DNA from 2 places in the Methylophaga sp. UBA3613 genome. Region 1 is predicted to be linked to the other one. Evidence: riboswitches for the same ligand, from Rfam matches in the RefSeq annotation. Region 1 holds a riboswitch; the other holds the start of a gene.
What was found. Region 1 has a riboswitch for cobalamin ahead of B3S93_RS06980 (cobaltochelatase subunit CobN). Riboswitches for the same ligand answer to the same signal wherever they lie in the genome.

Region 1 (4,941 bases):
CAGCACCATAAGCCCCCGGGGCAATACCAAATACACGAAGGCTTGTTTCACGACCTAATTGTGCCGGATCGATATCCGGTTGTTGGGCCAGCCGTTGTATGGCCTCATTTACCCAATTGGCGGCCACCAAGTTTTTATCCAACGCTTCATCGCCGCCTTGTTGCCATTCACCTAAAGCTTCCAAAGCAGCGTTAAGGGCGACAGCCAAAGCAGGATAATCACGGATAATCAGATCCCGACTGGCATCCAAGGCCAATAAGCTGGCTTTATCCAGCAATACCAGATGTTCGCCATATAAATCCCGGAATAAACCTGAAGTGGTAAACAACACATCCAGCCGCTGTGGTTGTTCCTCATTTAATGGCAGACGTTCGAGACCTTTGATAATGCCACGGCTATTCCATATCGGGCGGACACCCAGCAGCTTCATACCAAACGCAATCATGGCACCTTCATCCCGCACTGAATCAGAGGCCCATAAAATCACCCCTTGTTTATTGCGATCGCCTACTTCATGACCTTCAATATTGCCCTTTTCGCCGGCCAAGACCGGTGCGGCCAGTTGTTGACCGATATCAAAACCCACACGGGTTGGCAGCAGGCTGCCATCCAACGCATAAAAATTACGGCCAGTGGGCAGAGCATCCGGCGTGCGAATGGGATCATTGCCTTTCCCCGGAGAGATAAAACGACCATTCAAACCATTCAAAAGCGCTTCAATCTCAGCCGCTGGAGACATTTGCAATTTTTGATAGATAGCTTGACGTTGAGCCTCGCTGGAATCGGTGTTGTCCAGAATTGAGTTCATCATGGTATCGAGTCCATCCGCGGACCAATCCCGGCCAAATACATGCAGACCCAGTGGCATAAAGGTCTCTTGAAAATTTGTCAGATAATGACCGACTTCATGCAGTAGAAAATCATCATCAATTTCATCGAAACCGGCACCACGCACTTGCAGCTCTTCATCCATGCTGGCGATCAATTCATTACGCAGACCCATAGTTTCGATTTGTTCACGCAGGCTGCGAATAGCCCGATCCCGTGTGGCTTTATCTGAAGCAGCTTCGGCGCTTTCAATCAACTGACGTAGTTGTAGCAGATCGTCATAAAGTTCAGTGACGGCGAGCGGGGGAGTCAAATGATCGATGATAACTGCCTGTCCACGGCGTTTGGCCTGTATGCCTTCACCGACGCCATCGACTATATATGGATAAAGACCCGGAACCTCACCGGCAATAATAGCGGGGTAATCATCTTCACCCAGACCTACACTGCGTTTGGGTAAAAACTCATAGGTTGAATGTCGACCAACATGCACCATAGCATCAGCGTTAAATTGCGACTGAATATAGTGATAAAACGCCAGATATTGATGTGGCGGAGGGAAAGACATATTGGCATGCAACAGTTCTTCGTGAATCTCCCAACCACGCGGTGGTTGCGGGCCGATAAACACATTGCCAAATTGCACGCCGGGAATCAGTAATCGATTATCCCAGACCATCACTTTGCCGGGTACTTCACCCCAACCGCGAATACCTTCAATCTGCATTTCCAATAATGCATCATGTAAGGATTCGCTATGCTGCCAGTCGGGCTGATGGCCTTGAGCAGCTGCATCGATGATCTGCTGATAATCCTGTTCCAGCTGATTTAATAAATCCAATGCTCGACTGCGGCCGGGATGACGTAAACCATCCAGTGCATGATGCAGATCCGTGGATGTTTGCTGCATAAATGCCGTTAGCAAATTGAGTTGAGATTGGCGAGTTGTCACACTGTCCAATGCCAGTGCCTGCTCAATAGCATCACGCATCCGCTGCTGTAATGCTGCCAAAGGACCATCAATCATTTCAGCCTGAACAGTTGCCGGTAACTGTTTGAACCAGCGTTGATATTCATCCGCTGTCATGGTGTTGGCGACCTTGGACATCGCTGATAATGCTTGTGCGTCTTCAGGTAAATTCACCCCTTTAAGTTGCAGCATATCCAGCAAAGATTCCGCATCTTTTGGCAGCTCACCAGTCTGATAACCTGCATTTTTCAGGCTATTCAATATTTCCAGCAGACTTTCAGGCACATTCAGATTATCAGCACCGATATTATGTCTACCGGGGGGATGGTTGTAATACACAATGGCGACACGCTTATCGGCATTGTCTTTTTGTTGTAGAGCCAGCCAGCCTTGCATGCGCAGTGCCTGACGGTTTATATGTTCTTTAATTGGTAGACTTTGCGTCAGCTGGGCCCCGGTTTGTGGGTCCATCTTTGCAGGCTCGGTCAATGCCAGAATCTGTGGCTGACTGACACCTTGCAACTCCGGCATGGCAATCCGATAATGAATCGAATCGCGAGGAATACCCTGTGAAGATAAGGCATAATCCGCCTCACTTAATTTATTAAGACGAATACCTTTTAAAACCGGAACATTAAGCTCAGTAAATAATTGTTCAACCTGCTCACGACCATCACCACCACCAATCACAAAGTCCTGAAAAGAAACGATTCCCCATGGTGTGTTTGGCAAAGATTTGTTCATCACCTTTTTGATCGTCTCAATAGCCTCAACACTGGGTTCGCCCCAGGCGGCCAATACGGAAACACATTGACTGTTCAGCGCCTGACAATACTGCTGATGCAGTTTCCATTCACCTGTTAAATCGCCGGTATCATGATCGACCAACCAGACAACAGGATTTGTTGTATCAAGTTGTTTGGCTAGTTCAGTTGGGCTTAACCATTGAGTTTTATCGTCTTTATGCAAAGCAAAGCGTAAAGCCCCAACAGGTTGTAATTCGGCTTTTTTACTGCCTTCTGTGAGCAACATGTCCAGCAGACTGCGTGAATTCTCTGTCGAACGGTTAACCCAGTAAGCACGAGCCTGTAACCAGTTAGCATACTCGGGATATTGAACCTGTTTGGCCTCTAACAGAGTTGTTGTGCTTAATGAGGCTTTATCACTCAAGATATGATTAGGAATAGATTGTGTAACCGGATCGCTATTTAATTCGATAAGCCGCTGGTCACTATGTAAAACATAGCGTTTTTGATCATTGTTATATTGCCGAACGAGTAATCGTTCCACAGGATCGCCAAATACACCAACCACTAATATGCTTGCACTGTTATCAATTAATTGCTGTAAGTCAGCATCAGTCAAAGCATTAAGCTGACTGACCGTGCGGATTTGAATGTCTGCATCAGGCTGTTGTTGTAATAATTGATGTGCTCCAGAGACCAAAGTCGGGGCAGAGCGATCTGACACAATAACCATTACATGATGCTCACTGGCATACGCACTTGAAGTTATCAGAGAAAACAACAGGGCAAATAGAAAAATGGGTCGGTGAAAACACAAGCGATATTTAACAATATAAGACATCAGACATCCTGCCGTAGCAAAAGCAGCTACCAGTTAGGTAAATAGCGGGCAGGGGACAGTATGGGTGTAATCTCGGAACGTTCAGGCACCCCGCCACGACTCCTTAGTTAGCTTCGGGCCGGTCTCCGGACTTACAGCTTAGCCATATTGGGGGCTGATTTTCTTTACTGGCCATTACGAATGTTGGCGATGAAAGATAAAAACAGACCCTCGGCATCATGTCTCGTCTTCCCATACTGTTAAGTACAGTGACTGTCGATCTATCAGGCAGATAGCGACCAGAGCAATGAAATAACTGTTTACCGTTGCGGGGGCAGTACAGGAATAACCAAATAAGAGGCGCACCTGTTTCCCGTTTAACCTTAATCACATGTAGCAATAAAGGCACCTGAAACTGCCTGCGATAATACAGACAAATGGTAATCAGTCAAACTATGCGATATTGGCAGTAATACGTTAATAAGACTGATCGTGATTTTGAGATAGTATTTGGCTGAACGTTAATAGCCCTTAGCTTTCATAGTCAGTAAGCTGTTTAATACTATGGGTAACTAATCCATAATCAATCACGACATTAAATTCAATAGAAGGAGAGTAAATATGGAATGGATATTACTAGGGATTGTCGGCCTGCTGATTTTATATGTGATTATTGAATACAATAAATTGGTTCGGCATCGCAATATCTTCCAGAATGCATTCAAACAGATAGACGTTACACTTAAGCAACGTCACGACATGATTCCGCAGCTGGTCAGCACCGTTAAAGGCTATGCCAAGCATGAACAGGAAACGCTTAATGGGGTAATTGAAGCCCGCAATCAAGCAGAAAAAATGCGTGATCAAACCGACTCGGGCGATGCAAAGTCAATGCTGGCGCTTGGACAGGCTGAAGGTGTGTTAGGTAAAGCAATGGGCGGCATCTTCGCTTTATCAGAAGCTTATCCGGATCTGAAAGCGGATGGTGCTTTCCGTGATCTGATGGAACAGCTGACCAGCATTGAAAACAAAGTGGCAGCCTCGCGCCGCGGCTACAACAATACGGTGCTTGAATATAACAATGTTCTGGAAACTTTTCCGACCAATATCCTAGCCAATATGTTCAGCTTTACTCGCGCCTCAGAGCTGGAGTTTGATGACCGTGAAGCGATTCAAGACGCGCCCAAGGTTGAGTTTTAAAAATGGCTGCAATGAGCAGCTATCAACTGGGTGCAAATGCCCGAAAACAAAGTCGATTGATGATGACTTTGTTTATTTTTTCTGTGGCGTTGATTGCAGCCGTGATTGCCTCGCTGGCTTCTGTCAGGATGAGCGGCGACAGTATTAATCAGACTGAACAATTAATGGTTAACTGGCAACTATTTGGGTTGGTTGCTGCCGGCGTTGCTATGGTGATTGTTCTGACCTCTGTTTGGAAAATAGTCACCATGGGCGGTGACGGTGCAAAGGTTGCTCAGGCTTTGGGAGCGACTGATATTAACGAGATAACCGGTGATCCCTTGGTTACACGTTATCAAAACATCGTTGAGGAAGTGGCGCTGGGAGCCAGCATTCAG
Region 2 (4,941 bases), 310 kb from region 1:
GCCAGTTTTCCTGCTCCAGCATGGGCTGTTGGTAAAAATCATCAACATGACCCAGACACAGAATCGCCACCGGGCAGGCCCCATCAGGAATCCCCAATAAATCGGCTAATTTTTGGGGATCAAATAAGGAGACCCAGCCCATGCCCAATCCTTCGGCACGGGCAGCCAGCCACATATTCTGAATGGCACATGAGACCGATGCCAGATCCATTTCCGGCAGGGTGCGGCGACCAAAAATATGCGACTCACGTTTATCCATCAACGAGACAACCAACACTTCAGCGCAATCCTTGATGCCTTCGACTTTCAGCTGCAGAAATTCTGTTTCACGCTCACCCAACGCCTTGGCAGTCAGCACTCTTTCATTTTCAACGATTTGATGAATAGCATTGCGGATGCCGGTATCGGTAATCCGAATCATCCGCCAAGGTTGCATCAGTCCTACGCTGGGAGCCTGCCAGGCTGCTTGAAATAATCGCTGCAGAATATCCTGATCGATTGGATCAGCAATAAAATGCCGCATATCACGACGCTCACCAATAGCGCGATATACAGCCTCACGATCCTGGTCATTAAAGCGGTATTTATCCTGACTCATGGGGTAAACCAGCGGGCAATGAGTTCAGGGGCTGACGGAAAATAAAAGTGGATATAGCTGGCGGTCAGGCGTTGTTGCTGAAACACGGCTTCACTGACTTTATTGCCATTCGGGCATTCAGCATAGATGATAGCGGCCGGTTGGGTTTCCAACATGGAATGGTGGTAGGTATGCCCACGTAAAGTGTGATTATCAAGAGTGACTTGTTGCAAAGCCAAGGCTGTCAGTCTGGCTTGTAATTTGGCATCAGCTGCCAGCACGCCACACATTTCAGCCTGATGGCCATTTTTATCAGTCAAGGAACGGCATAGATACAACATGCCACCACATTCAGCCACAACCGGTTTATTGGCATTAATGTGTTCACATATCGCCTGGCGCATCGACATATTTTGGCTGAGTGTTTCCAGATGCAGTTCAGGGTAACCACCGGGCAGATAAAGGCTATCCACCTCAGGAAGCGTTGTATCCGTTAATGGTGAAAAAAATATCAGCTCAGCCCCCATAGCGGCTAAACAATCCAGATTTGCCTGATAAACAAAGGCAAACGCTGCATCCTTAGCCACGCCGATGCGAAGATCTTTTAATAATGGCGGTAAAGCTTCAACAGGTTCGTAGTCTAGTTTGATTTGCGGTAAAACAAATTCGGGATTGAGCTGAATGCTATCTGCCAGTCGGTCCAGACGCTCAGTCAAATCCGTGAGTTCATCAGCCTGAACCAAACCCAGATAACGGCTGGGCAGACTTTCAATTTGACGAGGCATATTAGCAAGGCAAGGTAAATCGTTAGGTAAAGCGGACGTCAGCATTTCAGCATGTCTGGCACTGCCCACACGATTGGCCAGAACACCAGCCAACGTCACATCCGAACGAAAGTTGGCTAAGCCGAATGCTAAAGCGGCAAATGTTTGTGCCATGGCACTGGCATCAATGACCGCTAACACCGGGATTTCTATAATGGCAGCTAAATCAGCTGTGGAAGGCGTACCATCAAACAAACCCATCACGCCTTCAATCAGAATGATATCTGCCTGTTTGGCGGCGTCGGCAATCAATTGTCTGGAGTGAGTTTCACCGACCATCCATAAATCAACTTGATAAACCGGATGGCCGGAGGCAAATGACAGGATCATTGGGTCCAGAAAGTCTGGACCCACTTTGAAAATTCGGACCTGTTTACCCTGACGTCGATAATGCCACGCCAAGGTCGCGGTAACGGTTGTTTTACCTTGACCTGAGGCGGGGGCAGCAATAATCAGCGCAGCGCAGGTTTGCGGCTGCTGTGACATTAACGTAGCTGATTACTGCGCTGGCTCAAATTCGCAAAACGGAAGCTGATATGAATCACCGCGGCAGCAGCAATATAAAAGCTTAATTTACTCAGGTTGCCAGGATAGGACTGGACAAACCGGGTCAGATACTCAGCCATGGTTGGATCGACATAACGACCTGAAAACCAGTAAAAACCACCGCCACTGAACAGGCCGGCAACTGCGGTAACCGTCACCAGCGTCATCGCCAGTGTAAACAGAGCAGTCCAGTTAAATTGGTATTTGGATTGAAACCAGCGACCTGCCAGCCACAAACTTCCATATGCAGGCAGTAAAAAGCCATAAGATGGCGAAACACAGAAATTACTGGCGCCGCCTATGTATACCGACATCAAATCCAGCACAACAGCCAGACCTAAAAAAGCCGGAAACCACAATTTTGAGGCCAGATAAAATCCGGCGAGCATAAATACTGCCCAGGAGGCGCTGGGTAAAACGTTGATATCGGCGAAATGATGACCACGAGTCATCACCATTAATAAGACAAGAAGTGCAGCCACGATCAGTTGCTGACGTAGAGATAATAACGACATTGAGGTTCTCCGATGTGCTCACCCGCACAACTTGGTTAATAGCATTTTCGGTCAACAGACCAGGATATTTCAGGCCGGTCTCCGGACTCATGAGCGGTGTTGTCACCGGTTGAACACCTTCCCGTAATAGATACAGTGGCGTAACGTTCAACCTGAACTCATTTACCGTTGCGGGGGCAGTGTCGGGTTTATCCAATGTTTGGCTGCACCGACTTCCCGTTTCATCACTTTCGCGACACCTGAAACTGCCGACAGAATAAGGATTAGCAAGCTATATTGTCAATTTGGAAATCATTAATTGTCCTTATCAGGTTTGACGATAAGCCATGGGAGATTTAAGATGCGCGCCTCTTCAGGTGCTTTGATATCCATCAGAGTTAAACGGGAAGTTGGTGAAAATCCAACACTGCCCCCGCAACGGTAAACGTTGAAAATGCATCCAATCAGCCACTGCGTATTAATCGTGGGAAGGCGGATGTACTGGCGCAAGCCACAACGTGAGTCCGGAGACCGGCCTGAAGTTCATCACAACCGAATCGTGTTGTGTGACTTTATTAACCTGGATCGCGGGTGAGCGTATCCCTAGGAGACAATATGAAACCTTCAACAAAGGCCATGCCTTTGCGTGTCAGTGCACGACTGACTTTGGCGGCACTGGCTACTTCCACCTTCTCTGTTACGGCTCTGGCTGAACAGGAATCCCTTGATGCAATGACGATTACGGCAAACCGTATGCCCACGGAAAATGCATTGGCCCCGAATACCGTTATCACACGTGCGGATATAGATCGTTTGCAGATTAATAATTTGCCCAGCTTACTGTCACGGTTTCCAGGTATGGATATTTCAAATAGCGGTGGCTTGGGGAAAAACAGCAGTGTCTATTTACGAGGCACAAATTCAGATCATGTGCTTTTTTTAGTTGATGGGGTTAAATGGCATTCTGCTACATCAGGAGGGGCTGCCATCCAGGACTTTCCGGTAAATCAGATTGAACGAATTGAAATCGTACGTGGACCGAGGTCTGGTTTGTATGGTTCAGAGGCGATTGGTGGCGTCATTCAGATATTTACCCGGCAAGGTAAAAACCAGGATCCAACTCCCTATGCTTCGGTGGATATTGGTAGTCATAATACTAAACAGGCAAGTGCGGGCGTAAGTGGAGGTAATGAAACGACTCGTTATCATGCCAATTTCTCGCATCAATCAACCAATGGAATTAATGCCAGAGAAGAAGATAATCCGGATCATGATGGTTATCGAAATAATAGTGTTTCAGCAAAAATTGATCACGATATCAATAAGGACTGGAGTGTTGGAGCGAATTTTTTACGCGCTCAATCACAAAATCATTATGATAGTTTTTCCCTGACCGAAGATTTTTATGCTGATAATATTCAACAGGTTATGGGTGTAAATTCACGTTATCAATTCACGGATAATTGGCTAATGTCCTTTAATTTATCTGAATCCCGCGACGAGTCAGATAATTATGCGGATGGTACTGCCGATGGCACGTTCAATACTCGTCATCGGTTTTTCAGTCTGGTTAATACTTTTATGCTGTCAAAACAGCAACGTCTCAATGTTGGGCTGGATTATGATAACGATCATATTGAGGGCACGATTGATTACGATGAAACCTCACGTGATAACAAGGCGATTTTTATCAGCTGGCAGGGGCATGCAGGTAATCACAGTTGGTTATTAAGTACACGTCATGATGATAATGAAGCCTATGGGGAAGAAACTACTGGCACTGCAGAGTGGGGCTATCAATTAACACAGGCACTTCAGTTTACGGCGAATGTAGGAACTGCATTTAAAGCCCCAACATTTAATGAACTTTATTATCCAGATGTTGGTTTTTTTGTTGGCAATCCCGATTTAGAAGCCGAAAAATCCAAAAACTATGGCGTTGGTTTGTTAGGCAACACGGATTGGGGTACTTGGGGAGTTCATGCTTTCCAGAACAAAATCCGTGATTTGCTGGTGTATCAATTTCCCACCACTGAAAATGTGGCTGAAGCCAAAATTAAAGGTCTTGAGTTCGATTTGGCTACAACGCTGATGAATTGGCAGGTACAGTTCAATGCGACTGTGCTTACACCCGAAGATGAAGAAACGGGTAATAAGCTACCACGCAGAGCACAGCGCTTCGCGAATCTGCATGTTGATCGTCAGTTTGGTGATTGGTTAATTGGCGGCAGCTGGAAAGTCAGTGATTATCGTTATGATGATGCCGCTAACAACACGCGTTTAAGTGGTTATGGTCTGGTGGACTTCAGAGTGGCTTATCAGATAGATAACGACTGGTCAGTTAAGTTAAATGCAATGAATGTATTCGATAAGGAATATCAAACCGTCAACAACTTCAATACCTTAGATCGCACTTATATGTTGTCTTTACATTATCAGCAATAAGGTAATTCATTGTTGCATGCTCAGTCATTGTTGGCTGAGCATAACTGCTTAATTT

Region 2: it holds a riboswitch for cobalamin, as region 1 does, so the genes downstream of both, B3S93_RS08375 (hypothetical protein) here and B3S93_RS06980 (cobaltochelatase subunit CobN) in region 1, are expected to answer to the same signal.

Annotation. Positions count from the first base shown of each region.
Region 1 is NZ_DFLS01000006.1:148,977-153,917, reverse strand. It holds gene B3S93_RS06980 (cobaltochelatase subunit CobN) at 1-3,385, opposite strand, end outside; cobalamin riboswitch at 3,485-3,792, opposite strand; gene B3S93_RS06975 (LemA family protein) at 3,986-4,564, shown strand; gene B3S93_RS06970 (M48 family metalloprotease) at 4,567-4,941, shown strand, end outside.
Region 2 is NZ_DFLS01000006.1:460,334-465,274, reverse strand. It holds gene bluB (5,6-dimethylbenzimidazole synthase) at 1-598, opposite strand, end outside; gene B3S93_RS08380 (cobyrinate a,c-diamide synthase) at 595-1,887, opposite strand; gene B3S93_RS08375 (hypothetical protein) at 1,887-2,462, opposite strand; cobalamin riboswitch at 2,518-2,720, opposite strand; cobalamin riboswitch at 2,800-2,995, shown strand; gene B3S93_RS08370 (TonB-dependent receptor domain-containing protein) at 3,057-4,886, shown strand.